Regions from separate parts of the Endozoicomonas sp. ALD068 genome, predicted to be linked through region 2. Evidence: predicted binding sites of a transcription regulator. Region 2 holds the regulator's gene; the other holds the start of a gene.
What was found. Region 2 encodes sigma-54, which starts transcription at its own class of promoters, with help from an activator protein. Its sites were predicted from a motif close to TGGCACNNNNNTTGCTNT; they were not measured.
Positions count from the first base shown of each region.

Region 1: ACO6V5_RS11500 (ANTAR domain-containing response regulator) is a predicted target of sigma-54. The motif match lies at 6,776-6,793, and genes of this name have one in related genera.

Region 1 covers NZ_JBLYNU010000004.1:3,315,033-3,330,276, reverse strand. The annotation lists gene murJ (murein biosynthesis integral membrane protein MurJ) at 1-337, shown strand, start outside; gene ribF (bifunctional riboflavin kinase/FAD synthetase) at 518-1,441, shown strand; gene ileS (isoleucine--tRNA ligase) at 1,610-4,447, shown strand; gene lspA (signal peptidase II) at 4,680-5,174, shown strand; gene ACO6V5_RS11510 (FKBP-type peptidyl-prolyl cis-trans isomerase) at 5,271-5,741, shown strand; gene ispH (4-hydroxy-3-methylbut-2-enyl diphosphate reductase) at 5,738-6,682, shown strand; gene ACO6V5_RS11500 (ANTAR domain-containing response regulator) at 6,860-7,432, shown strand; gene ACO6V5_RS11495 (CmpA/NrtA family ABC transporter substrate-binding protein) at 7,884-9,227, shown strand; gene ACO6V5_RS11490 (ABC transporter permease) at 9,379-10,377, shown strand; gene ACO6V5_RS11485 (ABC transporter ATP-binding protein) at 10,396-11,265, shown strand; gene ACO6V5_RS11480 (alginate export family protein) at 11,393-12,604, shown strand; gene ACO6V5_RS11475 (D-hexose-6-phosphate mutarotase) at 12,913-13,773, shown strand; gene ACO6V5_RS11470 (type IV pilin protein) at 13,824-14,234, opposite strand; gene ACO6V5_RS11465 (pilus assembly protein) at 14,248-15,244, opposite strand, start outside.
Region 2 covers NZ_JBLYNU010000004.1:6,873,322-6,888,565, forward strand. The annotation lists gene mgtE (magnesium transporter) at 1-280, opposite strand, end outside; gene ACO6V5_RS24810 (HPr family phosphocarrier protein) at 469-738, opposite strand; gene rapZ (RNase adapter RapZ) at 738-1,595, opposite strand; gene ACO6V5_RS24820 (PTS sugar transporter subunit IIA) at 1,861-2,313, opposite strand; gene hpf (ribosome hibernation-promoting factor, HPF/YfiA family) at 2,328-2,639, opposite strand; gene ACO6V5_RS24830 (RNA polymerase factor sigma-54) at 2,810-4,264, opposite strand; gene lptB (LPS export ABC transporter ATP-binding protein) at 4,522-5,247, opposite strand; gene lptA (lipopolysaccharide transport periplasmic protein LptA) at 5,348-5,935, opposite strand; gene lptC (LPS export ABC transporter periplasmic protein LptC) at 5,919-6,491, opposite strand; gene ACO6V5_RS24850 (KdsC family phosphatase) at 6,810-7,343, opposite strand; gene ACO6V5_RS24855 (KpsF/GutQ family sugar-phosphate isomerase) at 7,343-8,317, opposite strand; gene ACO6V5_RS24860 (calcium/sodium antiporter) at 8,563-9,513, opposite strand; gene ACO6V5_RS24865 (ATP-binding cassette domain-containing protein) at 9,909-10,724, shown strand; gene mlaE (lipid asymmetry maintenance ABC transporter permease subunit MlaE) at 10,721-11,515, shown strand; gene mlaD (outer membrane lipid asymmetry maintenance protein MlaD) at 11,517-11,978, shown strand; gene ACO6V5_RS24880 (MlaC/ttg2D family ABC transporter substrate-binding protein) at 12,026-12,697, shown strand; gene ACO6V5_RS24885 (STAS domain-containing protein) at 12,739-13,059, shown strand; gene ACO6V5_RS24890 (BolA family protein) at 13,307-13,546, shown strand; gene murA (UDP-N-acetylglucosamine 1-carboxyvinyltransferase) at 13,572-14,834, shown strand; gene hisG (ATP phosphoribosyltransferase) at 15,029-15,244, shown strand, end outside.

The DNA of each region.
Region 1 (15,244 bases), 3.6 Mb from region 2:
TAATCTGATGTTGGTTTTCTGGCTTAAACATGCGGGTCTGGCCCTGGCTACTACCCTGTCTGCTTTCCTGAATGCCGGACTATTGTTCTGGGGGTTAAAGCGTTCCGGTGTATTCACTCCTGAATCGGGGTGGTGGTCGTTCTGCGGGCGACTGATCTTTGCCAATCTCGCAATGGCGGTGCTACTGCTCTGGATGGCGGGTGACGCTGCCTGGTGGCTGGATGCAACGCTCTGGCAGCGAGTGTTTGAAATGGCGAAAGTGGTTGCTGCCGGGCTTGCTGTTTACGCAACGGCCTTACTGGTTGTCGGTTTGCGCCCTGTTCACTTCAGGCATTAATGAGCAGTGTCTGGCGGGCAGTTTTTTACTGTCTGTCAGGCTTCCTTTCAGTACTTTTCCGGGCGACAGATTCAACCCGGGAAAAAAGAGCGGTGATTTGATGAACATGGCTCTTAAGTACAAAACGCTCCTGAGATATAATCCCTGCCTTTGCCAGCCTAACAGAGAATAGACCGCCTAATGCAGTTGATTCGCGGAATGCACAATATCAGACCGGAGCATCGCGCCTGTGTTGCGACTATTGGTAATTTTGATGGTGTTCATCTTGGACACCGGACTATCCTGGAGACACTGCGGCAGCAAGCTTTCGAGTTGGATGTCAGGATTTGTGTGATCACTTTTGAACCTCAGCCCCGGGAATATTTTCAGGGCGATCAGGCACCGGCAAGACTGACTAACCTGAGAGAGAAACTGACACTTCTGGAAGAAGCCGGTGTAGATCAGGTACTGTGCCTGCCTTTCAATCAGAAACTGCAAAACCTGACACCGGATGATTTTGTTATGAAGGTGCTGGTGGATGGACTGGATATACGCTATCTGATAGTGGGAGATGATTTCCGTTACGGATTGAAGCGGCAGGGAAATTTTGCGCACCTGAGAAAGATGGGCGATCAATTCGGGTTCGAGGTGTGCGACACCCGAACGGTATCTATGGATATGGACCGTATCAGCAGTACCCGGATTCGTGAGCAGTTGGCGAGTGTGAGTCTGGATGCGGCAGAGAAATTGTTAGGACGTCCCTTCACCATGATGGGGCGTGTTACAAAAGGCCAGCAGTTGGGCAGGCAGTTGGGCTTTCCAACTGCGAATATACGTGTCTGCAGGCGGACACTGCCTATACAGGGAGTGTTTGCAGTCAGGGCATGGTTCGATGGCCGAAGCTATGATGCGGTGGCTAACCTGGGTGTCAGGCCAACCGTGAATGCCACCCGTGCCATGCTGGAAGTGCACCTTCTGGACTATCAGGGTGACCTGTATGGCCACACCCTGCGGGTAGAATTTATCAAGAAGATCCGCAGTGAGAAAAAGTTTGAATCGCTGGATGCTCTCAAGGCAGCGATTGCTGATGATGTGGAAGCCGCAAGAAGCTTCTTTCATCAATGAGCCGGATTCAAAAAAGCTGTTTCACGAATACTCAGAAAAACAGCTTGTGAGAAGATTGCTGAGAAACATCGTCTGGAACTTCCGGGCGAGTTTCTTGAAACAGTTTGGGATGACGAGCTTTGGGCCTGTTTGTCTGGCCCGCAAGACGTGTGATGATGAGATCCAACTATGACCGACTATAAGCATACATTGAACTTGCCGGAGACTGATTTCCCAATGCGTGGAAATCTGGCCAAGCGTGAGCCTGAAATGCTCAAGCGCTGGTACGACGAAGCGCTTTACGAAGAGATTCGCAAGGTGTCCGAAGGTCGTGACAAGTTCATTCTGCATGATGGCCCTCCTTATGCCAATGGCGACATCCATATCGGTCACGCGGTCAATAAAATCATTAAGGACATGATCATCAAGTCCAAAACCCTGAGCGGTTTTGATGCTCCCTACGTGCCGGGCTGGGACTGCCACGGCCTGCCGATTGAACATAAAGTGGAAGGCATGTTGGGCAAGGCGGGCGATAAGGTTGATTTTAAAACCTTCCGTGCCAAGTGCCGGGAGTATGCCGCCAAGCAGGTCAATGGTCAGCGTGAAGATTTCAAACGCATGGGCATCCTGGGTAGCTGGGATAAGCCTTACCTGACCATGGACTTCCAGACCGAAGCCGACATTATCCGGGCCTTGGGTAAAATAGCCGACAACGGTCATCTGGTGAAAGGTTATAAGCCTGTTTATTGGAGTGTGGTTGGGGGGTCTGCATTGGCTGAGGCTGAAGTGGAATACCAGGAAAAAACCTCTACCCAGGTTGATGTGCGTTACGCCGCTCTGGACGAAGCTGATCTACTGTCTGCTTTTGATTTTGACAATGATGGCAAAGGTAATGAGCAGGGTGAAGGCGAAGTAGCCGTTGTTATCTGGACCACAACGCCATGGACTCTGCCATCCTCCCAGGCAGTAACACTGGGTGCAGAATTGGGTTATGCACTGATTCAGTGTCAGGTCAACGGTCAGCCTGCACGACTGATTCTGGGCGAACAGTTGGTTGAGTCTGCCATGCAACGCTACGGTATTGAAGACTACACTATCATTGCCCGTAGTCTGGGAGCCCGGCTTGAAGGCAAAAAAGTAGCCCATCCATTCTATCATCGTGAAATCCCCCTGATTCTGGGTGATCATGTCACCACCGACGCCGGTACCGGCTCTGTACATACTGCACCTGACCATGGTGTCGATGACTTTAACGTTGGTAAAAAGTACGGCATTGGCACACTGAACTATCTGGATGATGCCGGTCTCTATCGCAGTCATGTTGAACGTTTTGCCGGAGAGCATGTTTACAAGGTTGATCCAAAGGTTGTTGAAACGTTAGAAGAAAATGGTCGTCTTTTGGCTCAGGCCAAAATGGTGCACAGCTATCCACACTGCTGGAGAACCAAAACGCCCCTGATTTTCCGTGCTACACCGCAATGGTTTATCAGTATGGAAAAAGAAGGCCTGCTAAACACAGCCATGAAATCTCTGGATAATGTCAGGTTCACTCCAGACTGGGGTCGTAACCGTATGGAGTCCATGCTGGGCCAGAGCCCTGACTGGTGTATCTCTCGTCAGCGTACCTGGGGTGTGCCCATTGCTCTGTTTATTCACAAGGAAACCGAAGAGTTGCATCCTGATACCTCTGCACTCATTGAAAAAGTGGCCTTGAAAGTCGAGCAGAAAGGTATGGATGCCTGGTTTGATCTGGAGCCTGCTGATCTGTTATCAGCAGAAGATGCTGAGCACTATGTGAAGGTGACAGACACTCTGGATGTATGGTTTGACTCCGGTGTCACCCACTACTCTGTGTTGGATCGTCGCGAAGATTTGCAGTCCCCTGCAGATATCTATGTAGAAGGATCTGACCAGCACCGTGGCTGGTTTCAGTCTTCCCTGAAGACCGGCATTGCTACTAAAGGTGTGCCACCCTACAAGCAGCTTCTGACCCATGGCTTCACGGTGGATGCCAATGGTCGCAAGATGTCCAAGTCTTTGGGCAATGTTATCGCCCCCCAGAAGGTATTCAAGTCACTGGGTGCAGATATTTTACGTCTCTGGGTGTCTGCAACAGACTACACCGCAGAAATGACCGTGTCTGATGAAATCCTCAAGCGCACGGCAGACAGCTATCGTCGTATTCGTAATACGGCTCGTTTCCTGCTGTCTAACCTAAACGGCTTCAACCCTGAAACCGACAGTGTAGCCTGGGATGATATGCTGTCTCTTGATCGCTGGGCCGTTGGCCGTGCCATGGGTCTGCAGAAGGAAGTCATTGACGCCTATGACAGCTATAACTTCCTTAATGTTTACCAGAAAGTTCATAATTTCTGCTCTCTGGATTTGGGTGGTTTCTATCTGGACATCATCAAGGATCGTCAGTATACAACCCGGTCAGATAGTCTGGCGCGTCGCAGCTGTCAGACGGCTATGTTCCATATTGTTGAAGCCTTTGCCCGGTGGATTGCTCCCATCACCAGCTTTACGGCCGATGAGATCTGGCAGTCCATTCCTGGCTCGCGCAGCAAGTCTGTTCTGCTGGAAACCTGGTATGAAGACCTGAAAAGCCTGGAAGGTGATGAATTGGGTGCAGATTACTGGAACTCTGTCATGGCCGTAAAACACGCCGTCAATAAGGCGCTTGAAGATGCTCGTAAAGAAAGTGTGATCGGTGGCGGATTGGAAGCAGAAGTGACCTTGTTTGCCAGTGATGAGCTGTTGGAAAAGCTGGGCAAACTAGGCGATGAACTGCGCTTTGTCCTGATTACTTCCAAGGCTGAACTCAAGCCTCTGCCTGAAGCTGTGAAGGCTGTGGATACCGAAGTTGAGGGTTTGAAGGTTGCTGTTCGCAAGTCAGTGCATGAGAAGTGTGATCGTTGCTGGCACCGTCGTGAAGACGTTGGAACTATTGAAGCACACACTTCACTCTGCGGGCGTTGTGTTGAAAATGTTGACGGTGAAGGTGAGGTCAGAAGGTTTGCCTGATTGATCGTCATGAATCAGAGATGCCCGATAGCGTTCGGGCATTTTTTTCATTCACTGTTGCTCTATTTTTTGACTGCATGAACAGTCAGACGGACAAGGAAAAGTCACCTTCTCCGGTTATAGACATAGAGCTTTATCTTCTATTTCGGTTTGTAACCATATCGACATTTATACGACTCGGCATAAGATTTAACTGGGACTCACTAAAACAGATTAAAAGGGCCTCAACAGTATGAGAAAAAAATCCTGGGGAATGCTCCACTGGTTGTGGATAAGTGGAGTGGTTCTGATTCTGGATCAGGTGGTCAAGCATCGCATTGTGGACAGCTTATACCTTTATGAGCAGGTGCCTGTCATTCCTTCCTTTTTCTCGCTGACTCTGGCCTATAATACTGGCGCCGCATTCAGTTTTCTGAGTGATCAGGGTGGCTGGCAACGGTGGCTTTTTGTGGGGGTAGCATCCGTCGTCAGCCTGATGTTGGTCATCTGGCTTGCCCGAATGAAGAGAGAAGAAAGTTGGCAGGCCTGCTCAATGGCTCTGATACTGGGAGGTGCACTGGGCAATCTTTATGATCGGATCATGAATGGTTACGTCGTGGATTTTCTGCTGGTGTATCATGACGGTTGGTATTTCCCGTCCTTCAACCTGGCGGATATGGCCATAACCTCCGGTGCAGCCATGTTGGTTCTGGATATCTTCCGGCCTCAGCATAACAGTCATAGCTGAAATTATGCTGGACTACGGGGCACCTGGAGTCTTTAAGATGGCGGCAATCGTTGTCTGTGTATGAATGGATTTTTCGAAAGCGGGTATAGAAAAACAATGTCTGATGTTGTGGTAGGACCGGGAAGGCAGGTAACACTGCACTTTGCCCTGAAACTGGAAGACGGGCAGGTGGTAGACAGTAATTTTGATGGCCAGCCTGCTACATTTGTCGTGGGGGATGGGAACCTGCCTCAGGGTTTTGAGCAGGTGATTTATGGCTTGTCCGAGGGTGACCAGGGCAGCTTCAGAATCCCACCCGTCGGTGCTTTTGGTATGCCTAATCCCGAGAACATCAGGGAGTTTACCAGAGACACATTCTCTGATGATATGGAGTTGCAGGTAGGTTTAGTCGTTTCTTTTGCTGATGCCGCCAACTCTGAGCTGGCTGGCGTCATTACCGGTTTGACAGAGAGCCATGTTGAAGTGGACTTTAATCATCCACTGGCGGGTAAAGAACTGTTGTTTGAAGTGAAGGTTCTGAATATCACTCAAGCGATTCATACACCAGACAAGAGCGCAGAGGCATGAAAATCAGGCTGGCAAATCCCCGGGGATTCTGTGCAGGCGTTGACCGGGCTATCGACATCGTAAACCGGGCTCTGGATGTTTTTGAGCCTCCTATTTATGTGCGTCACGAAGTCGTTCACAACAAGTTTGTGGTAGAAAACCTCAAACAGCGTGGTGCCATATTTGTCGAGGAGCTCCATCAGATACCGGATGATTCTATTGTTATTTTCAGTGCTCACGGTGTTTCCAAAGCAGTCGAAGCAGAGGCTGCCCGTCGTGGTTTGAAAGTCTTTGATGCCTCTTGTCCTCTGGTCAAAAAAGTCCATATGGAAGTTGTGCGTTACTCTCGGGATAGTATGGAGTGTATTCTGATTGGTCACGATGGTCACCCTGAGGTGGAAGGTACCATGGGCCAGTACGACGACTCTAAAGGCGGGAAGATGTACCTCGTCGAAACAGAAGACGATGTTCGGAAACTGACAGTGAAAGATCCGAAACATCTTGCTTATGTTACACAGACGACACTGTCTATGGATGATACCGCCAGGGTGATTGATGCACTGAGGGCCAAGTTCCCTGAAATTAATGGGCCGCGCAAAGACGATATCTGCTACGCCACTCAAAATCGTCAAGATGCCGTGAGGGCTCTGTCATCTGAATGCGATGCAGTCTTTGTGGTAGGTTCGGTGAACAGTTCCAACTCCAACCGCCTTAGAGAATTAGCCGAAAGAACAGGCGCATCAGCATATCTTGTTGACGGAGCCCAGGATATTCAGCCTGAATGGTTGGAAGGCAGACAGAGTCTGGGCATTACCGCAGGCGCTTCAGCCCCTGAAGTGCTGGTAAAAGGTGTCATCAATCGGTTGATTGAATTAGGCGCCGAAGAGCCCGAAGAACTGGAAGGGGAACAAGAGAATATTGTTTTTAGCATGCCCAAAGAGCTCCGGATGGTAGAAGTCTGACACATCCAATTGGCCAGGCATCAGGCATTTGCATCGATTTCGTTTCCGGAACAGCTGGCTGATTCTGAATGCTAAACCCGTTCCTCATTGCTCTGGTACAGCCCTTGCTTAAAAATAGCCTGTGAATAGTTATCTTTTCAGGGATATAGAGTGTTACAGGCTATGGATTCAGTGTTGTTGATTGGAGACCGTTCGGCTCGACTGTCTGTTTTAAACCAGGCACTGAATGAGTTTGGCTACCAAGTCATTAAACGACAGGGGCAGAATGAGGACCTGCTGACCCTTGTGCCCGACCTCTCGCCCGATATTCTGGTGATTGGTCTGGATAAGCCTGCCCCCTCACTTCTGGAAAAGCTGGCTCTGATCAATAAGACCTCTCCACTCCCTGTCGTAATGTTTGTTGAGCAAACCACTGACAACATCGTCCAGCAAGCCACACGATCCGGCGTTAATGCCTATATCGTGGCTGATCTGCAGCCTCAGCGCCTCAAAACCATTATTGATGTGGCCGTTGCCCGTTTTCAGGAATACCAGTCATTGAAAGATGAGCTGGAGCGGACCCGGAGTCGTCTGGAAGATCGAAAGCTACTGGACAAGGCTAAGGGGTTGCTGATGTCCAGACAGGGGATCAGTGAAGACCGGGCTTATAAAAAGTTAAGAAAGATGGCTATGGATAACGGTCAAACTCTGGCAGCTGTGGCCAGAAATGTTATTGATGTTTTCAACATGCTGGAAGAAAAAGCGTCATGATCGGAAGATTGCTCGTTGTTGGTGCGCAATTTCAGTGTCGTGCACCAAACCGAAATAAAAATGAAACAAAATTGAAAAAAGATCAGAGTTAGAGGCCGAAATTAGTTGGCACGAAGAATGCTTTAACTCAGCTACAACAATAAAAAATGTTCCTGCCAAGGGCGGCAGGAGCAGGCATTCGCAACAAAGACGTTGTGAAAGAGAGCAAAGGCGCTCATCGCTATCCGGAAAAATTTCCAGGTAGCGGTGGGCGCCTTTTTTTTTACATGGATGTACCGAACCCCTGAAATGCGTGACGACAAGGTGATGGAGCGATGTATGAGCCAGAGCCGAAAAGGCATTTCAGGGGGCGGTGCAGAATAATAAATCTTTAGGTAGCAGGGCAGTGAGCTATCAGTAGAGATATTTGGAGTGACAAATGAAGTGGTTCAGACCCTTTAAGTCGGTGGCAATGAGTGCCCTGATTAGCGTCAGTGGTCTTGTGTCAATGCAGGCAAATGCCGAGTTGGGTTATCCAGAAAAAGAAGAACTGAGGTTTGGTTTTATCAAACTGACGGACATGGCACCTATAGCCATTGCGTACGAAAAAGGCTACTTCGAAGATGAAGGCTTGTACGTCACCATAGAAGCTCAGGCAAACTGGAAAGTATTGCTCGATGGTGTCATCGATGGACGGCTCGATGGCGCGCACATGCTGGCCGGTCAGCCTATTGCTGCGACCATGGGTTATGGTACAAAAGCGGAAATCATCACTCCGTTTTCCATGGATCTGAACGGTAATGGTATCACTGTTTCCAATGAAATCTGGAAACAGATGAAACCGAATATTCCCAAGCGGGCAGACGGCAAGCCTCAGCATCCCATCAAGGCGGATGCTCTGAAACCCGTTGTTGAAAAGTACAAAGACGACGGCAAACCATTCAACATGGGTATGGTCTTCCCGGTCTCCACACACAACTATGAATTAAGATATTGGTTAGCAGCGGGTGGCATTCACCCCGGATATTATGCTCCGCACAAGGGGGATACCTCAGGTCAGATTAATGCTGACGCACTGCTATCGGTGACTCCGCCACCTCAGATGCCAGCCACTATGGAGGCGGGCACTATCTATGGTTACTGTGTAGGTGAGCCCTGGAACCAGCAGGCTGTCTTCAAAAACATCGGTGTTCCTGTTGTTACGGATTACGAGATCTGGAAAGACAATCCGGAGAAAGTGTTCGGTATTACCAAAGCCTTTGCCGAAAAATACCCCAACACCACTATTCGTCTGACTCGCGCACTGATCCGTGCTGCCAAATGGTTGGATGAAAACAACAACGCCAACCGTCCTGAGGCTGTGAAAATACTTTCCCAGTCCAATTATGTAGGTGCTGACTACGACGTGATTGCCAACAGCATGACCGGTACTTTCGAATATGAGAAAGGTGACAAACGTGAAGTACCTGATTTCAACGTCTTCTTCCGTTACAACGCTACTTATCCCTACTACTCTGATGCGATCTGGTATCTGACCCAGATGCGTCGCTGGGGACAGATTTCTGAAGATAAACCCGATTCCTGGTACGTCGACATTGCCAAGAAAGTTTATCGCCCGGATATCTATGAAGCAGCTGCCAGGTCCCTGATCGAAGACAAATTGGCCAAGGTTAGCGACTTCCCGAACTTTGCAGAAGAAGACGGGTTCAGAAATCCACAGACCCACTTTATTGACGGCATCGTCTACAACGGCAAGAAGCCTAATGAGTACATCAACAAGTTCAGTATTGGTCTGAAGCAGGGCGACAAGATTTGATTTTGTTGTGAATGGATCAGCCTTGTGGTTGATCCATTCAAGCTCGGGCTGATGATTTTGAAAATACAGCCCCATCACGATTTGTGCACTGTTTTATGTTCTGGGATGGGCTGAATTTTCCGCTCAAGGCTGTTTGGGGGAGAGAACCAACATGACAACTGAAACTGCGTTGGCCAATAACAATACTAACAAGCCAATTATTTCTGAAAATCTTAAAACAACAATAATAATAACCTTTAAAACCCTGTTGATTCCTTTTGCCGGCATCCTGGTCTTTCTGATGATTTGGTCAGGGGTCGCCAGCAAAATTGATACATCACTGGGCCAATTTCCCGGACCCTCGGCAGTCTGGGAGCAAATGGGGTCGCTCTATGAAGAACACAGCGCCGAACGATTCAAAGAGCAGGCCTTCTATGAGCGACAAGAGAAGCGTATCGAAGCCAGACTGGCCAAGGACCCGGATTACGTACCCAAAATTCGTGCCTACACCGGTAAAGAAACGTTTCTGGACCAGATCTTCACCAGCCTTATCACTGTGCTGAGTGGATTTGTCCTGGCAGCAGTCATCGCCATACCCCTGGGGATTGCCATAGGACTGAATAAAACCCTGAATGCGGCAGTGAATCCTGTTATTCAGATTTTTAAACCGGTTTCTCCCCTGGCTTGGCTACCTTTGGTGACCATGGTCGTCAGTGCTGTGTATGTCAGTCCTGACCCTTTGGTAGCCAAGTCCTTTTTAAATTCCATGATTACCGTCACGCTCTGTTGTCTGTGGCCCATGGTAATCAACACTTCAGTGGGCGTTTCTTCTATTGAGAAGGATCTGGTGAATGTCAGCCGTGTGCTGAGACTGCCAGCCCTGAAGCATGTGCAGAAAATTGTTCTGCCCGCTTCCATACCGATGATTTTCACCGGCATGAGATTGTCGTTAGGGGTTGCCTGGATGGTTCTGATCGCTGCGGAAATGCTGGCTCAGAACCCCGGTCTTGGAAAGTTCGTCTGGGATGAGTTCCAGAATGGCAGCTCCAACTCTCTGGCCCGGATTATGGTGGCCGTTATCGTCATCGGGTTTATCGGTTTTCTGCTGGATCGCACCATGCTTCAGCTGCAGCGCTTTGTCTCCTGGGACAAGGCCGGCATAGTCAGTTAATTCACGGAGGTGACGGACATGAACTCTCAAAAAGCAGCAGGCACTCTATTAGACATAAGCCATATCGACATGGTGTTTGATACACCAAAAGGACCTTTCACGGCACTCAAAGGCGTGGACCTGAAGATCAGTAAAGGAGAATTTGTTTCGCTGATTGGTCATTCGGGGTGTGGTAAGTCAACCGTATTGAACATTGTTGCCGGGCTTTACCAGGCCACTACCGGGGGTGTAGTCCTTAACGGTAAGGAGGTCAGGGAACCGGGACCGGAAAGAGCCGTGGTGTTCCAGAATCATTCTCTGCTGCCCTGGCTGACAGCCTATCAGAACGTTGAGCTGGCGGTTAAGCAGGTATTTGGACGCTCAAAAAGCAAGTCTGAAACAAAAGAATGGATAGAGCACAACCTGGAATTGGTGCACATGGAACATGCCATGCACAAGCGACCTGATGAAATTTCCGGAGGTATGAAGCAGCGTGTCGGCATTGCCAGGGCACTGTCCATGCAGCCGGAAATTTTGTTGATGGATGAACCTTTCGGTGCCCTTGATGCCCTGACCCGGGCTCATATGCAGGACTCTTTGATGGAGATCCAGCAGGAGCTGAATAACACCGTCATCATGATTACCCATGATGTGGATGAAGCCGTACTGCTCTCGGATCGCATCGTCATGATGACCAATGGGCCAGAAGCCACTATTGGCGAAATTCTTGACATCAATCTGGAACGTCCCAGAGATCGTCTGGCTCTGGCAGAAGACCTTGAGTATACCCGTCTGCGCTCTGAAGTATTGAAGTTCCTCTATGAGAAACAGCGCAAGGTGGAAAACATCAGCAAGCATAAAAAGAAAAAAGAAGCTTCCAGCAGTAAGGAAAGCTTTCAGGCCGCGTAGTATCCGGGGGATATAACGCAGCTCAATCAACAATAACAAAAATAAATCAGCAATGAGCGAGAAAAATAATTTTTTGTCGTCCATGCGATAAAAGGCTTTTCACAACAAAAAAACGGAGTTTAAGTCCTTGAAACACACAAAGGTAACATTACTGGCAGCGGCTATTGCGGGGGCAGCTGCTGTCTCAACAACTCAGGTTCAGGCTGACGAATTTATAGAAGCGCTTACCGGCGGAGAGGCGTATGGTGACTTCAGGCTCAGATACGAAACGGTTGATCAGGACAATACCCTGAAAGATGGCAAAGCACTGACCCTTCGCTCTCGACTGGGATACAAGACAGGGGATTACTACGGTTTCTCTGGCCTTTTGGAATTTGAAGATTCAAGGTCTATAGCGGGTATCGATGATTACAATGATGCGGTTGGCAATGGTGCTGACTATTCCGTGATTGCTGATCCGGAAGTGACCGAAGTCGATCAGGCATTTATTCAATATAAAATGGAAGGGCTGACAGCCAAGCTCGGAAGACAGGTTATCGCTTATGATAATCAACGTTTTGTTGGGCATGTGGGCTGGCGACAGGATCGACAAACCTTTAATGCATTCAGCGCTGATTATATGCCGGTTGAAGGACTGTCACTGAAATACGCCTACATCAACAAACGCAACCGGATTTTTGCGGAAGAAAAGGATCTGAGATCCAAGGATCATTTGCTCAACGCTTCTTATGCCACACCCTTAGGAAAACTGACCGGCTATGCATACTTGCTTGAGTTGGATGATGATACCGACAACAGTCTGGATACCTACGGCGTGCGACTCTCAGGTTCCGCAGATGTCAGTGACCTGAAACTCCTCTACACCGGAGAGTTTGCCACTCAGGAGTCCGAATCAGGCTCAGATAAATACGACGCCAATTTCTACTTTGTCGAGGGTGGAGTAGCGATATTCGGTATTACCACCAAAGTGGGTTATGAAGTACTGGGCTCCGATGATGGCAATTATGGCTTCTCGACGCCGCTTGCTACTGCTCATAAGTTCAATGGTTGGGCGGATCAGTTCCTGAGCACTCCTGCTCAGGGTCTTAAAGATCTTTATGCCACAGTTGGTGGCAAGCTTTTTGGTGGTAAGTGGTCGGTCACCTATCACGATTTTAGTGCTGATGAAGAGACCTCCACTATTGAAGATCTGGGTAAAGAGATCGACCTGGTCTACAGCAAGAAGTTTGGGAAGCACTATAACGCGGGTGTGAAATATGCTACCTATACTGCAGGCGATGATGCTGCTGGTAAGGTAGATACCGATAAACTCTGGTTGTGGGTGGGTTTAAGTTTCTGATAACAACGAAAAGGGAAGCCTGAGCTTCCCTTTCATAAAATAGTTATTGATCCCATATTCAATCCGGCTTAGCGGATGTCCAAAATACGATATTTATCGTCTACTTACCCAATTCTCTATCTGAAGTTTTGATACTCTTTCATAGTCTTGTAAATTTTTGGTTGCCACAATAAGTCCAGACTGACCGCATACCCTGCTATCAGTGTATCTGCAGGTATAGATGTAAATGCATGTGTCGATGAGGTGCCTGATCATGTCACAGAAATGTGGGTCTGTTATTCTGATGTTACAACTCAGGAAGTTTCGCTATGACTTTTCAAACGAATTCTGCTTTCAAACCCAGAATGATAGGCGCTGTGCCTGTTCTTGAAATCGACAATCCTTTTGCCAAAGCTATGATTTCCCTGCAGGGAGGGCAGGTTTTAAGTTATCAGCCAAAAGGTCAGGAGAAGGTCCTCTGGATGAGCCCGCTAGCGGATATGGTTGAGGGAAAAGCGATTCGTGGTGGCGTGCCCATTTGCTGGCCATGGTTTGGTCCTCGACAGGAAGGAGGCCCCAATCACGGTTTTGCCCGTACAGAGCTTTGGAAATTTGAGTTGACTGACACGCTGGAGACTGGCGAGACTCGAGTTGTTTTGTCATTACCAATTGACAGTATTCCGGAATGGGATGGTAAAGCAGGCCTAACTATAGAGATTATTGTTGGCAAAACACTAAGAATCAGTCTGACCTCGAGAAACACTGGAGCAGGAAAAGTTGAAATCAGTCAGGCATTGCATACTTATTTCACCGTATCAAACACGGACCTGATCTGGATTGAAGGACTGGATGGCAAGCGTTACCTGGATGAGACTGACGACAGCAGAGCCTGCATTCAGGAAGGGGATGTGATCATTCAGGGTGAAGTCGACAGAACCTATATTGATGATAGCGAAGCCTGCATCCTTCACGATCCTGGTTTGGGAAGAAAAATCACCATCAAAAAATCCGGCAGCAACGGCACAGTCGTCTGGAACCCGGGACCTGTTCGGGCAGAAAAAATGCATGATGTGCCTACTTTTGATTATAAGTCTATGGTTTGTGTGGAAACGATAACGTTGCCCCAGGTTTCTGTTGGGCTGGAACCGGGGGGGAGTCATGTTATGGTGGCTGAGATTTTTGTGGGGTGACTGGTTTTTTTGGAATGGAGCCCTCGGGTTTTTTGAGGGCTTTTTCAGAATTAGTTATCCCAGTTTGCGTTTCTTCTACCCAGTGAATCAAGCGTCAGGTTTCCATCAGCGGCCTGTGCACCTTGGGGTATGGCAGTCAGTGTGTATCCATTTTGACAGCCACCCACAGCACAGGCGGCAGAAACAGAATACCACCCATCCTCAGTCATAAATGGACTAGTGGCATGGCCAAGTGCCGTCATATCGGTTGTATAGACTTTGTTGTCTAAAAAAAACTGCTCCTGTTGACCCGCTGCTTGCAACAAAGCCGTTTGACCTTCTGATCTTCTTCCATCGGTGAGAAAGGCTTGATAACTGGGAAATGCTATTGCAGCCAAAATGCCTATGATTGCAACTACAATCATAAGTTCTATTAGTGTAAAGCCATTATATCTGTTCATTGTATTTTGATTATTGATCATAGTGAGTGCTTCTTTACTGCTGCTCAACCCAACCGTAACGGTATAATCCTATTTCGCTTGGGATACCATTATATCCGGTATTTAAGTCAACAAGATTTTCTCCGGCACCCGGTGAAAAGATAGTGGCATCACCGGGTGTGCCGATGACTGATAAGGCTGTTTTTCTGACCCAGTTATTATCTTCTTGTCGGATTGCACTGGCAGTGTGTAAATTTAGAACATAAAAATAACTACTCCCTACACCAGGAGTACAAATATTAGCCCCGGGATTGCTGGATGGTGAGTAGGTACTGAAAAGAAGCTGCCCTCCATACACTTGTCCCGTCGTTGTTGTTTTCTCTCCAGTAGATTCAAGCTGAATATACCAACCATAGGAGCCTGCCAGTTGACTCAGAGCCTCCTGCTGCTCAATAGCTGTGCCTGTCTGAATGGTATTGGCTGTTGCATTATATAAATCGGAATGTCTTATTGTTGCTGGAGGCGTGGTGCACCCATTGCAGTCTCCGGATTTGTAGTAACGATAAAACAGGTTTTTATCTCTGAGAACATAGTAGTGATCAAGATTTGTTTCTGTAAGTGGGTTGGCACGGTTACCAGTTCCAAGGACAACAGCATCGTAGGCTTCGCCTCTGTGGACAGTTCTAACTATCTCAGGCTGATACATAAACCTCTTGTCATCAGTTGAATCGGGTGAAGGCTTGTTGCTTGGGGCATCAGCTCCCAGCTCTGCAAATTTAAAGATTGACCAGATCGCCAGTTCATCACCCTCATCATTGTAGTCTTTCCCGATATCAATTCGGAAAACATTCCCTCCTGAATCAGGTACATAAACCCTGTCAACCAGACCATCACCATTGCTGTCGAGGACTGCGGGTGGGGAAGGTACACTCCATTTTAAATCACTGTATTCAAAACGGGTTGCGTCGTTGTCATTGGTATCATCTGTATCGGGAGCAGTGAACGACTTTATAAGGCTGCCGGTTGCAGCATCAACAAAGTAAATGCCACGT
Region 2 (15,244 bases):
CGGTAATGACTTTGAGTTCTGCCACATTCATCCTGTCCAGGAAAAACTGCCGGACTTCGTCGCTCAGCTCCTGCAATACGTCGCCTTCCATCTCTCGATCGATCAGGCGCCAGAGAAGGCTGCGAAGTTTGGGAGGGGAAGATTCAAGCAGGTGTGCCGCATCCGGAGCCGGAAGACCATTCAGCATACGCCTGAGTTCAGGAGAAACACCGTGCTCAAGGGCTTCGTTGAGCTCCTGAAATGCCTTGTCTCCGATACTCAGTTGTAGCTGTTGAACCATAGATGCGTATCCGGTTTTTTTGGTAGAAGTGTCTGAGTATCGAACTTCTGTTCTTTTAACCATCAAGTCTGATAGTCAGACTCAGTCATTTCACATGTCATTCTTTGTTAGCTTTGCCGGGCTTTCAATCTCTGGCAAAGCTTTTCGAGAGACCAGTATAAACAGGGATTTAATGATGAAAAGGGTGACTACTCACCCTCTTCAAAAAAATCATTGATCAGATTGCACAGAGCCGAACAGGCCTCTTCTTCATCATGGCCTTCAAATGTCAAATCAAGGACAGAGCCTTTTCCAGCAGCCAGCATCATGACGGCCATGATACTTTTCCCATCCACTTCACGGCCGTTAAAGCTCACCTTCACCTGGCTGGCAAAAGCCGTCGTTGTAGAAACAAATTTGGATGCTGCCCGAGCATGTAAACCAAGTTTATTAATAATGGTGATCTGCTTCTGGATCATTATTTGGAAAGCTCCCGATGTCTGACCTGAACACAGTCAAAACGTTCTTTGAGCCACTCGCCCAGTTTTTCACTAATAAATACGGAACGGTGCTGCCCCCCGGTACATCCGATCGCAATCGTCATATAACTGCGCTGTCCGGATTCGAACCTTGGTAACCATTTTTCCACGAATGTGCTGAGATCTTCAAACATCTCATTCACCATGGGTTCTGATGCCAGAAAATCTTTAACTGGCTGATCCTGACCAGTGAAGGATCTTAAGGCTTCAACCCAGAAAGGATTAGGCAGACAGCGAACATCAAAGACGTAGTCGGCATCAACTGGCATACCGTGCTTGAAGCCAAAGGACTGAATCATCAGGGTCATACTTTTGCTGGTGGAGCCGCAGAGTCGTTGTCTTATCTGTTCTCTGATTTCATGGACAGACAGTGGCGAAGTGTCCAGCCTAATATCAGCTTCTTCAGCCAGTGGGGCCAGCAGTTTCTTTTCCAGATTAATGGCTTCTGTCAGGGAAACCTTGTCATTGCTCAGAGGATGGCGACGGCGTGTCGAACTATAGCGCTTCATCAGGGTGTTGCTGTCTGCGTCGAGAAAGATTACTTGACACTCAACCCCCTGTTTTTTCAACTTTTCCAACAATGTCGGGAAGCGTTCCAGAGAGCCGGGCACATTACGAACATCGAGGCTGACAGCCATACGGTGCGGTTCGACCAGGTTGCTTTTAAGATTGGTTGGCAGATCATTCAGCATGCTGGCAGGAAGGTTGTCTACACAGTAAAAACCCTCATCTTCAAGGGCGTGAAGGGCGGAGCTTTTGCCGGAGCCTGAACGTCCACTGATGATGACCAGCTTCATGGTGTGTCCTTCCCGATTGTTTGACTGTGTAAACAGGTCTCTCACCTGGTTCCGAGTGAGGCAAGTCTATCAAAACCTAATGAGATTAGAACCAGTCGCTTTCTTTTATTTCTAGCATAGTCCGGATATTTCTATTCCATGCAGTTTTGAAGGATAAATAGGCTTTGTAGTGACAAAAGTGAAGAAGAAAGGATTTCTGAGCAAGAAACATTTTGCCTGCTTCTGTTATCAGATCAGCAAGCAAAATATTTTTTATCTACAGTCGTTAAACGGGGGAACAGATGATGCTGTAAAGTGCCTCGGAATTTTCTGCCGCTCGCATCTGACTTAACAATACTTCTGATTGAAAGCGCTCAGCGACAGCCTGCAATATATTGAGATGTTCCTGAGTATTTTCTTCCGGAACAATAAGTGCGAACACCAGATCGACCGGCTGCTTGTCCACAGAGTCAAAATCTATGGGTTCAGACAGTTTGATCAGAAGTCCGGTAGGATGCTGACAAGCACTGGAGCGACAGTGAGGCAGGGCTATGCCTTTGCCCAAACCGGTGGTACCGAGTCGCTCTCTGTTAATCAGCTTGTTAAACAGATCCTTGGTTTTGATAGCGGGAACATGCTCATTGATGATTTCCGCAACAATTTCCAGGATTTTCTTTTTGCTGGCCCCCTGCACATCGCAGAGGGTGCGCCCGGGGGTTAGAATGTTTTCAATAATCATACAACGATCGATGCTTACAGGCGGCCGTTGGCACCCTGTAGCCGGTCAAGCGTTTTCTCTTTGTGTTTTACCAGTTGTCGATCCAGTTTGTCCGACATGTCATCAATGGCAGCGTACATATCTTCAGCCTCAGCGGTTGCATTAATATCCGCCCTACGAACATGTAGAGTCGCTTCCACTTTGTGCTTCAGTTTCTCAACACTCAGAGTGACCTGAACGTTTGTAATCTGATCAAAGTGGGCGGCAAGGCGGTCGAGTTTCTTGGTGACATAATCTTTCAGAGCCTCAGTCACCTCTACATGATGTCCACTGATGTTGACTTGCATGTAACGCTCTCCTGCTGATCCCGATTCTCGACATTGGACTGCCCCCGGGATTGTACGGGCAACCCTGATTGAAAGTCTATCACTGTCAATGACAGTTAGCGCTGTTCTGAGACAAAAAATCTATGGGGCGATTTGTGGTATAAGGGCTTGTTACCTCAATCGCTGAAGGCTCAGATAAGCTGCTTGCGTTCATTCGATGGCGGTATATTCATTGATTCACGATATTTGGCGATGGTTCTCCTGGCCACTTTGATCCCCTGGTCCCCCAGCAAGCCGGCGATTTTGTTATCACTCAGTGGTTTTTTAGGGTTTTCATCGGATACCAGTTTTTTAATCAAGGCTCTGATGGCTGTTGATGAGCACTCTCCACCAGTGGCTGTGCTGACATGGCTGGAGAAAAAGTATTTCAGCTCAAACACGCCTCTTGGAGTGTGCATGTATTTCTGTGTAGTGACCCTGGAAATAGTGGACTCGTGCATATCCACCGCCTGAGCAATGTCTGCCAACACCAGGGGCTTCATGGCCTGCTCACCCTGCTCCAGAAAATCTTTCTGAAATTCAACAATCTTGCCCGCTACTTTCAGTAAGGTTTCGTTACGACTTTGCAGGTTTTTCAGAAACCAGCGGGCTTCCTGCAGCTGGTTCTTCATAAAGACATTGTCACGACTGTTGTTGGCACGTTGCACCATTGAGGCGTAATTGTTGTTGATGCGAAGTCTGGGCAGGGATTCTGAGTTCAGTTCAACCGCCCAGCGGTCCCTGACTTTGGTGACCGAAATATCGGGGGTGACGTATTCCGTGTCCGCCTGGCCGATTTCTGATCCGGGCCTCGGGTTGAGGCTTTGAACAAGGCTAAGGGCTTCCCTCAGTTGATGTTCTTTGAGACGGGTACGCCGCATGATTTGGGCATAGTCACGACTACCCAGAGCCTGTAGATGATTCTGGATCAGCAGACGTGCTTCTTTCAGGAAGTGGGTTTCTTGTGGCAGTTGATTGAGTTGAACTTCGAGACATTCTTTCAGGTTGGCGCTGGCACAACCCACCGGATCAAAGTGAAGAATCCGTCGTTGCATGACCTGAAGTTCTTCAAACGCCAGTTCCTCTACCTGTTCCTGTAGCGAGAGATAAATTTCTTCCAGGGAGTGAGTGAGGTACCCGTCATTATTGATGGCTTCGATCACAGCCAGGCCCATCAGCCTGTCTCTGTCAGTCATGGGAGTCAGGTTTAACTGCCATTCCAGATAGTCCTGGAGGGACTCATTGGCCCGGGAGCGGGCAAAAGGATCATGTTCTTCATCGGTTGCAGCGGGCAGGCTGGAATAGACATCATCCCATCCGGAGTCAACGGGCAGGTCATTGGGTATGCTGTCAGCCCACTGGGGCTCTTCTGGTTCCGGGGGCTGTTCTGCTTTTTCATTGAAGTCAACAGGCTGTTCCCCTTCATCACCAGATGCAGGTGGTTCTTCAACGGACTCTTCAGACTCCAGCATCGGATTGGATTCAAGAACTTCCTGGATTTCCTGCTGAAGGTCCAGAGTGGAAAGTTGCAGAAGCCTTATGGCCTGCTGCAGCTGAGGTGTCATGGTCAGCTGCTGGCCCATTTTTAGCTGTAAGGATGGCTTCATAGGCAACTGTATACCTTTACTTCGGTGTCTGCACTGAGGGTGCCAGATTTGATGCCATCAGCGCCTGACAGTTATATCTCAGTGTCTGCTCATTATTTTGATTGGGCTACTCTCCATGTCACTGGGATTATAATCACATCTGAAGCTTCGGGAAAGTGATTCATCAAGTCAGCCATGCAACATTCAGAACAAGAGTATGAAAATAAATCAGCTCAACATCTTTGCCCGCTTCTTTCGCGAGACCAGTCAAGAGATGATCAGAGACTGAACTGATGCCCGAGATAAACGTCACGAACCTTTTGATTAGCCAGGACAGTCTGACTATCACCCTCGGCAATAATAGTGCCTTCGCTGACAATGTAGGCCTTCTCGCAGATATCCAGTGTCTCCCGGACATTGTGGTCGGTAATCAGGACTCCGATGTCCCGGGCTTTCAGGTGCGTGATAATGGCCTTGATGTCACCAACAGAAATGGGGTCAACACCGGCAAAAGGTTCATCGAGCAGAATAAATTTTGGGTCAGTGCAAAGAGCTCGGGCAATTTCTACCCTGCGCTTTTCACCACCGGAAAGGCTCATACCCGGATTGTCCCTGATATGATTGATATTAAACTCTTCCAGCAATGACTCCATTTTTGCGATGCGATCTTTCCGGGAAAGGTCGGAACGGGTTTCCAATATCGAGAGCAGGTTATCGGTGACCGTCAATTTCCTGAAAATAGAAACTTCCTGTGGCAGATAACCTACGCCAGCTCTGGCCCGGCCATGCATAGGTTCGTGAGTTAAACTCTGGCCACTAAGGTCAACCTGTCCACCGTCTGCTTTTACGAGACCTACAATCATGTAGAAGCAGGTAGTTTTACCTGCCCCGTTGGGGCCAAGAAGTCCGACAATTTGACCACTGTCGACAGCCAGAGATACATCTTTGACGACCTGTCTGCCTTTGTAGCTTTTACTGAGATGTTCTGCCTTAAGCGTTGCCATCCGGAGTTTGTCTTCCTGTTTAAAAGTTAGCTGTCGTTTTTCTGGCAGCCCTTTCAAGCCTGTTCAGTCGTTGAGCAGTGAGTGTAATGGGATATGAGTACTACTGCTTGCTCTCAGGTTTGGGTTGGTAAATCATTTTGACCCGACCATCCGGGTTGCTTTTGTTCTCACTGCCCTTGGCATTCACGGTCTGCTTGGTCAGGTCATAATCAATGCGTTCACCTGTGAAGGTATCACCCTTCTGGGTCAACTGCGCCTGCTTGATCAGTTGGATCTTATCGCCAGCCACCTGATAATCGATAGTATGACCCCAGGCTTTCAGAATGCCCTGATCATCAGGTTGCTGTTCTTCGTAGTAAGCTCTTTCCTTGTCGCCTTCTGCCACAATTTTTTTAACTTCCTGCTGGACGGAATAGATGGTCACCTTGTCTCCGGTAATTCGGGTGGTGCCCTGAATCATCACAACATTGCCTTTATAGATGGATACACCTTTCTTGTTATCGATATCGGCGGTGTTGGACTCGATCTCAATAGGCTTCTGCCGGTCAGATGGCAATGCTTGTGCCATGACTGGAAGCAGAACCGTGGCCCCCAGCATCAGGTAATATTCGACCCCTCTGCGACGACTCTTTCTGTCTGGCCGCTCATTTGGATCAAGGCGCTTGGCCTGTTCATGGCTTTGGCTCATGAAATCCTCTTACCCTAGACTTGAGTTTAACCAGACTCTCCTTGAAGAAAGCCTCCATACCAATGGCGCGCGTACGTCCAGTGTCGTTGGTGATCAGTACCGGTCGATCAGTGACTGCCAGATCCTTTTCAGAGTATATGGTCATGAAATCAGTGTCTATTCGAACCTTACTACCATTGCCGAGGTTCGTCTGGGTCATCACCACATCATCCCAGAGCTCTATATCCTCGCTGCCGGGCAACAGTTTGCCATAGAGGGCGTCGGCCACCATGGGTTTTCCGGGGGTATTGAAATTCTCCAGATGAGGGGTTTGCAGCAACGTTGTGTCATTGTGCGGGTAATGGGTGATACTGTCTGAGACCAGTATGTAATCCAGTTCGCCCTCTTTGTTGTACTGGGTGACCCTGGTGTCAATGAAATAGTAGTCAGCGTTCTCACGAACCAGAGGCTGTTTTTTCTGAACCCCAACATGGAGTTTGCTGTCATAAGCCCAATAGCCAACGCCGACCATTATCAGCATCAGAAAAGCAATCATTATCAGGTTCCGATTGGGCATCAGATCATTGGCTCCGGGTCACAATCTGGTCAGAGTCTGCAAAGGCAGATACCGACAAAAGAAGGCCATTCAGGAAAATGATGCCCGGTTTGTGCAGTCGGCAGCATTTTCGCAGCAAATGAATTCAGTTTACCATGATTTTATTTGATCATCAGGGGCTGCAGACGAATGTTTTCAAATACTAGACACTCGCTGTCGGCCTTACGTAAGAAGAGTTGAACGGTAGTGCTTTCTTGTCGTCAAAGAAACGCTTGAATGGAAAGGTATCGCTGTAATGGTGGAAAACTATCACAGCGATATTTTGGGTATTTTAACTCTCTATTTCAGGTAACTGGCCAGCATGTCATCCAGCTTGCCTTTGGCTTTAAGAATGAAATCACAAAATTCTCTGGCTGCACCTTCGCCGCCACGATTAGTAGTGATAGCAGGTGAGTGTTCACGAACGTAGTAGTGCCCGTTAGGAACGCTGCAGCCAAAACCAACCTGTCGAATGGCTGGAAGATCTGGCAGATCGTCTCCGATGTAGGCCACTTCATCCAGGCTAAGACCTTGCCCTTCTTCCTGAAGCAATTCTTTCAGAGCGACAAACTTGTCTTCGCGGCCCTGATAGAGAAAATCTACGCCCAGGTCGGAGGCTCGTTTTTCAACAAATACGGATCGACGGCCGGTGATGATGGCCGTTTTTACACCCGACTGCTTGAGCATTTTCAGGCCATGACCGTCGAGAGTATTGAATATTTTCATTGATTCGCCATGCTCACCAAACAACAGTTTGCCGTCAGTGAGAACACCATCGACATCAAAAACAGCCAAACGAACCCTGGCGGCGGCAGATTGTAGTGAAGAACTGATCATACAACGCCCGCCTTCAGTAGGTCGTGCATATTAATGGCACCGATCAGTTCATTGTCATCATCAACACAGATCAGAGCATTGATTTTCCGGTCATCCATAATCTTCAGGGCTTCAGCCGCAAGAATCTCGGGGTGGATGGTTTTGCAGTGGCTGGTCATCACTTCATCAATCAGTGTGGATTTGGGGTCGACGCCCTTGTCCAGAGCCCGACGCAGGTCACCATCGGTGAAAATGCCAATGACATGGCGTTTGTTATCGACAATGGCGGTCATGCCCAGGCCTTTGCGAGTAACTTCCAGCAGGGCTTCGCTCATTGGTGTGCCCAGGGGAACTTCTGGTACCCGTCTGCCAATGTGCATGATGTCTTTTACTTTCAGAAGCAGTCGTTTACCTAAAGAGCCACCAGGGTGAGAGAAAGCAAAGTCTTCTGCAGTAAACCCGCGGGCTTCCAGCAGGGCAATGGCCAGTGCGTCGCCCATTACCAGGGCTGTGGTCGTGCTCGAGGTAGGCGCGAGATCCAGAGGACATGCTTCTTTTTCCACCCCGGTGTTGAGATGGGCTTCAGCATCTTTCGCCAGTGTTGAATTCGGGTTGCCGGTCATGCTGATCAGGGGGGTGCCCAGTCTTTTCAGCAGGGGCAATAGAGTAATGACTTCGCTGGTTTCGCCAGAATTGGAAAGAGCCAGAACCACGTCTTCATGGGTGACCATTCCCATATCACCATGGCTGGCTTCCCCGGGGTGTACAAAGTAGGCAGGGGTGCCGGTGCTGGCGAGGGTTGCAGCAAGCTTGCGGGCAATATGTCCCGACTTGCCCATGCCAACGACAATAATCCGGCCACGGCATTCAAGCATAACACGGCAGGCATTGGCAAAACTGCTGTCGATCCTGTCTATCAGGCTCTGAACAGCTTCCAGTTCCATGGTAACGGTGCGGCGACCAATTGAGATGAACGGCTCGTCAGTAGTCATATTACGTACAGATTAGTTGTGACACGGCTATTCTATAGTGCCTTTCGCCACAGTAACAGTTCGGGATTTCTGCATTAAAACCTGTGCACTATGATCAGTTCCTCCTGATTCCGATACTATAGACCTTATCGCAACCGCACGACCGCATGGATGCAGGAGCAGTTGCCGTGCAGGATAGTCTTAACACGGGCTAAAATGGAGAAGCCCGGGAGGCAGAGCTGACCGGTCAGCCCTGCCTGAAAAAGTCAGTGCTGAATGAATAACCAGGCACCATAGAGAAAGTATATTGAGAGCAGCGCAATGCCTGTCATTCTGCCCAAATGTCGAGGTTTCCTGCCAATCACGCAGACCAGGGTCAACAATATTGTCATGCCCAGCATAACAGGATAATCCCGCAGGATAACTGCCTGATCCAGTGCTCCGGGAGCTACCAGTCCGGGCATGGAGAGAACCGCCAGAAGGTTAAACGTGTTTGAGCCGATCACATTACCCAGGGCAATATCATGATGGCCTTTCAGAGCGCTGGTGATGGATGCGGCCAGCTCTGGCAGACTGGTGCCAATGGCAACAATCGTCAACCCGATCACAAGGTCGCTGATGCCCATGGCCTTAGCAATCTCGGTGGCCCCCCATACCAGTAGCTGTGAGCTGCCCAGCAACAGTAAAAGACCAGAACCCAGCATAAACCAGGCTTTTGCTGAGGACAGCTCTGGAATGTCTTCATCTTCCACCACTGCCTCATCCGGGTGTTGTTTCTGCCAGTGGATCATCAGGTAAAGGGTAATGACGAGGCCTGCCAGCAGAATCAAACCATCTATTCGACCCAGATAACCATTGGCAATGCAGAGACCGGAAATAATAGTTATCACCAACAGAAGGGGAATTTCTCTCTTGGTCAGAGCCGCTTTAACAGGCAGGGGGGCTATCAGGGCAGTAACACCCAGAACCAGGCCGATGTTGGCGATGTTTGAACCCATGGCATTGCCCACGGCCAGTCCCGGGAATCCTTGCAGTGCAGCCGATAGAGAGACCAGAATTTCAGGTGCAGAGGTGCCTATGGAGACCACTGTCAGGCCGATTAACATTCTTGAGACGTTCAGATTGCTGGCCGTAGCAGCGGCACCGGCAACAAAACGGTCTGCACTCCAGGTCAGGATAATGAAACCCACCAGGATGGCAGCAAGGGCAATGAGCATAGGATAAATTCTCTTCTCTAATTCAGGATGATTGGCTGAGATACTTTTTTTTTTACCTTGGAAGCGGCAAGATGATTTTATTCAGTCATTATTGTGTGAAAAAACCATTATCAGAAAGGGAGCAGTCATTCTCGGAACGGATCGGTTCATATAGCATTGTTCTGCCAGTACGGACTCTAGATAAAAAAGCCCAGTCTAAGTCTGTTGATAGTGAAAAGATAGTAAAAAGCCGGTAAAGAAGCTGTTTGGATGCAGTGATACTGATAAGGATACGTTCCCACAGTTCAAAAGGTAGCTGAAAGTCGCCATAATTAGATGCGGGTTGGTGGTAAGCTACCAGGGGACGGCGGTTGCTACTGAGTGCAGTCCACACATAGACAAGGAATAGCCTTCCAATGACAAAGGCAAGTGATAACTTTATTGAGATCCGTGGTTTGACGTTTCATCGAGGCGATCGAACGATTTTCAAGAATGTTGATATCGCCATTCCCAGAGGAAAGGTGGTGGGTATTATGGGGCCATCGGGTACTGGTAAAACGACGTTATTACGTTTGATCGGACGTCAGCTTCGCCCTGACTCCGGACAGATCTTTGTGGATGGCCAGAATCTCGATCTGCTCTCCCGTGAAGAGTTGTTTCGTACCCGTCGTAAGATGGGCATGCTTTTTCAGAGTGGTGCGCTTTTTACCGATTTGTCGGTGTTTGAAAATGTTGCCTTTCCTCTGCGCATTCATACCAGACTGGCTGAGCCGATGATTCGGGATATTGTCTTTATGAAGCTGGAGGCGGTAGGGCTAAGGGGGGCCTGGTCGTTGATGCCGGCAGAACTGTCAGGTGGAATGAACCGTCGTGTGGCACTGGCCAGAGCCATTGCACTGGATCCGGCTATGGTGATGTACGACGAGCCTTTTGTAGGGCAGGATCCTATAGCCATGGGTGTGCTGGTAAAATTGATCAGAATGTTGAACGAAGCACTGAATATTACCAGTATTGTGGTATCACACGATCTTCATGAAACAGCGTCAATCTCCGACTACCTCTACCTGATAGCCGATGGTGAAGTTATTGGCCAGGGTGAGCCGAAGCGTCTTATGAATTCCAATGATTCCCGGGTTAAACAGTTTATGAACGGACTATCTGATGGTCCTGTGCCATTCCATTATCCGGCACCGGATTATAAAGAAGTATTGCTGGGTGGGGAGACCGGATGAGCACAGGTATTCTTGACAGATTATCGCAGCTCGGCCGTTTTGGGTTGGATCAGATTCAATCCATGGGCCGGGCAGGCATTTTTCTGGTACTGGCTATTTTCTCCCGAGCCGGTTTCAGTAACCGATTCTCCTTGTTGATTCAGCAGTTATACAGTGTCGGTGTCATGTCGCTGATTATTGTTACCGTGTCAGGGCTGTTTATTGGTATGGTGCTGGCCTTGCAGGGCTACAACATACTGATACGATACGGCTCAGAAGATGCCGTGGGGCAGATGGTGGCTCTCAGCCTTTTGAGAGAACTCGGGCCGGTAGTTACAGCTTTGTTGTTTGCTGGACGAGCAGGTTCGGCTCTGACGGCTGAAATAGGGTTGATGAAAACCACAGAACAACTGTCCAGTATGGAAATGATCGGGGTTGATCCACTCAAGCGCGTCATTGCGCCTCGTTTCTGGGCAGGGGTGATCTCCATGCCATTGCTGGCCGCCATTTTCAGTCTGGTCGGTATACTGGGAGCTGTGATGGTTGGCGTGGATTGGCTGGGTATTTATGAAGGTTCTTTCTGGGCCACTATGCAGGCTTCGGTCAGTCTGGCGGCGGATATAGGGAATGGGCTGATCAAAAGTCTTGTATTTGGTTTTGTCGTGACCTGGATAGCGGTATTCCAAGGATATGATGCCATCCCCACTTCAGAGGGGGTCAGCAGGGCCACAACAAGGACTGTTGTTTATTCTTCGCTGGCCATTCTGGGGCTGGATTTCATTTTGACCGCTGTCATGTTTGGAGAACTCTAAGATGCGGATGAGAACGGTAGAGATAAGTGTCGGCGGTTTCATGTTGGCCGGGATGCTGGCATTGGTTGTACTGGCGCTAAAAGTCAGTGGTCTTTCATTGGAAAGCGGCAAGCAAACCTATACCGTGACTGCCATGTTTGATAACACTGGAGCCCTCAAGCCGAGAGCTAAAGTAGCCCTGGCCGGTGTCATCATTGGCAGGGTCACCAAGGTTGAGCTCGACAAGCAGACCTATATGGCAAAGGTCGATATGGAAATCGATTCCCATATAAATAACATTCCTGTCGACAGCACTGCCTCTATCGTGACGGCAGGGCTGCTGGGAGAGAAATACATTGGTATCAGCATTGGTGGAGATACTGACTACATCAAGCCCGGTGGTCGCTTCGAGGATACCCAGTCAGCTGTTATCCTGGAGGAGTTGATTGGCAAATTCCTTCTGGGTTCAGTCGATAAGGACTAAAGGCTATTAACTCCAATATATAAAGCCTGTAGAGGATGATGGAATCAATGATGAAAATGGTAAAGTCTGTTCAACAATTCATGACGACCCTGGTCTGTCTGATGGTGATGGGTGTATCTTATGCTGCGCCCGCTTTGCAGCCCCCGGAAGTGGAAGTCAGGAAGATTACCTCCGAGTTGCTGGATACTTTCAATAAGAACAAGAAGCAGTACCAGAAAGATCCTGAAGGTTTTTTCAAGGAAGTCGATCGTCTTTTATCTCCGGTGGTGGCTTTTGACCAGGTAGCCCGCTATGTCATGGGCAAGTACGCTCATCGCAATCCTGAACAGGTTGAGAAGTTTGAGTCGGTATTTAAGGATAGTTTAATCCGTTTCTATGGCAAGGCACTGTTGTCTCTGGACGACACTAGTCTGGTTATCGAGAGTGTGGATAAAACCTCACCTGAGTTGCTGAAAAAATATCAGGAAGGTCAAATCAGCCGTATACCCGTCAGGATGAAGGTTCGTACCAGCACCAACACGGTCGAGATCTTTTACTCAATGGTGCATGTTGATGGTCGCTGGAAGCTGCGTAACGTGACAATCGAAGGAATCAATATTGCCAAGCAATTCCAGAGCCAGTTTGCAGACGCTATGAAAAAGCACAAGAAAGTATCCTACGTGATAGATAACTGGGCTGCTATCATGTCGGCTTCAGCAGACGGCAGCAGCAAGAAGTAGTTTTGTCCATTTTTTGCTATGAGCATTCAGGAATCAAAATCATGCAGCTTGAACGATTGGCACCGGGACAGTTTTCTCTTAACGGGATTGTTAATTTTGATAATGCTGTCGAGGTGGAGAGTGAGGGGCGTAAGCTGTTGGAAGAGGACGTAGCTCCCGGAGGCGTCCTGAGAGTCAGCCTTGGGCAACTGCATAAAGGGGATAGCTCAACCCTGTCTGTTTGCCTGTCCTGGATCAGGCTGGCTCAGAGTAGAGGTGGTCATCTCTGCCTTTCTGACATACCGGAGGAGCTTGCTGCCCTGGCCAAGGTCTGTGGAATAGCGTCGATTCTGCAGGAAAGCACTTGCCCTTCTGCTTCCTGATTAAATGCAAGTGAGTGACGCCCTTTTGCCTGTTTATTCGCTACCAGTCTCCTTTCGGGACTGGTCAGTACAGTCAATGTCCGATATGATCCATCGATTTGCCCGCGAGTACGTACAAAGAGTACGGGCTTGTTGAGTGGTTGTTATTTTTTCATGAAAATACCGCTGTTGGGTGGTGTTTTTGTGTTTATGCTTTTAAGGCGTGAGGCGGTCTTTCCGGCTCATGACTGTTTTGAGAGGTGAATGCATGCAAGCCACCGAAGTGAAGGCGCTGCTGGAAGAGAGTTTCCCGGGTTCAGAGGTTCTGGTAGAAGGAGAAGGGTGTGACCTTCGGCTGACCATTATCAGTGACCAGTTTGAAGGGGCCCTGCCTATCAAACGTCAGCAGATGGTGTACAAACACCTCAATGAACTGATCGCCAGTGGTGCCATTCATGCGGTGACCATGATCACCCAGACACCTTCAGAAGCGCAGCGTCAGGCCTAACCAGCGAATCACAGGTGAAACTATGATGGATAAACTGATTATCACTGGTGGTACGCGTCTGGATGGCGAAATCCGTATCTCCGGTGCCAAGAACTCTGCACTGCCTATTCTGGCAGCAACCCTGCTGGCGGATGATCCTGTTACTGTCTGCAACCTTCCCCATTTACACGACATCACTACCATGTTTGAGCTGTTTGGCTGCATGGGTATCGATCTGATGGTCGATGAGCGTATGAACGTTGAAGTTCATGCCAGCACCATCAAGCAGCTGAAAGCGCCCTATGAGCTGGTAAAAACCATGCGGGCTTCCATTCTGGTTCTGGGGCCTTTGCTGGCCCGGTTCGGTCGTGCTGAAGTCTCTTTGCCCGGCGGTTGTGCCATCGGCAGTCGACCTGTGGATCTGCATATTCGTGGCCTGCAGGCTATGGGTGCTGATATTTTGGTTGAAGATGGTTATATCAAGGCCAGTATCAGGGATCGTCTGAAAGGTGCCCGTATTTTCATGGATACCGTGACCGTAACCGGAACTGAAAACATTCTTATGGCAGCCTGTCTGGCCGATGGTGAAACCATTATCGAGAATGCTGCCCGTGAGCCGGAAGTGGTTGATTTGGCAGAATGTCTGAAAACCATGGGGGCCAAAATTGAGGGTGCTGGTACCGATGTTATACGTGTTCAGGGGGTTGAGCGTCTTAAAGGGTGCACCTATTCCGTTCTACCTGATCGAATTGAAACCGGTACTTATCTGATCGCCGCAGCTGCAACCGGAGGCCGCGTTCGTCTCAAGGACACTCAACCTGATCTGCTGGATGCGATTCTGATTAAATTGCGCGAAGCTGGTGCTACCGTAGAATGGGGTGAGGATTGGATTGAGCTGGACATGAAAGGTAAGCGTCCGGAAGCGATTGATCTTAGGACAGCTCCCTACCCTGCCATGCCAACCGATATCCAGGCCCAGTTTACGGCGTTGAACCTGATTTCTGATGGCGTAGGCAGCATCACAGAAACCGTCTTCGAAAACCGCTTTATGCACATTCAGGAAATGAAGCGGATGGGAGCTGACGTCAAAGTAGAAGGCAATACCGTTGTGATTAAGGGGGTTGACTCACTGAAGGCAGCTCCGGTTATGGCGACTGATCTGAGAGCATCAGCCAGTCTGGTGATTGCGGGCCTGATTGCTGAAGGTGACACGGTTGTGGAACGTATTTACCACATTGATCGTGGTTATGAGTGTATTGAAGAGAAACTTCAGCAGCTCGGTGCGAAAATTCAGCGTGTACCTGCCTGATAGCATTCTGTTCATTGCAGCTATGTAGCAGGGGCAAGCTTCAAGCTTGTCCCTGCTGAGCCTCTTAGATCAGTTCTGAATCTTTCTCTCTCATAAAAGTATAAAAATCCTCAGTCGGCACGGGTGTATGACACCCACGTTATCTTCTGTTTGGTGTAAACTACGCCACTTAAAGCAAAGGAAGCCTGTCCCGGATGTCCAGTCAGATCACAATAGCGCTTTCCAAAGGGCGCATACTCAAAGATACACTGCCTCTTCTCAAGGCGGCGGGTATTGAACTAGCTGAAGACCCTGCCAAGAGCAGGAAGCTGATTATTTCTACTACTCATCCAGACGTCAATCTGTTGATTGTCAGAGCCAGTGACGTACCCACCTATGTTGAGTACGGCGCTGCGGACGTCGGTGTGGCT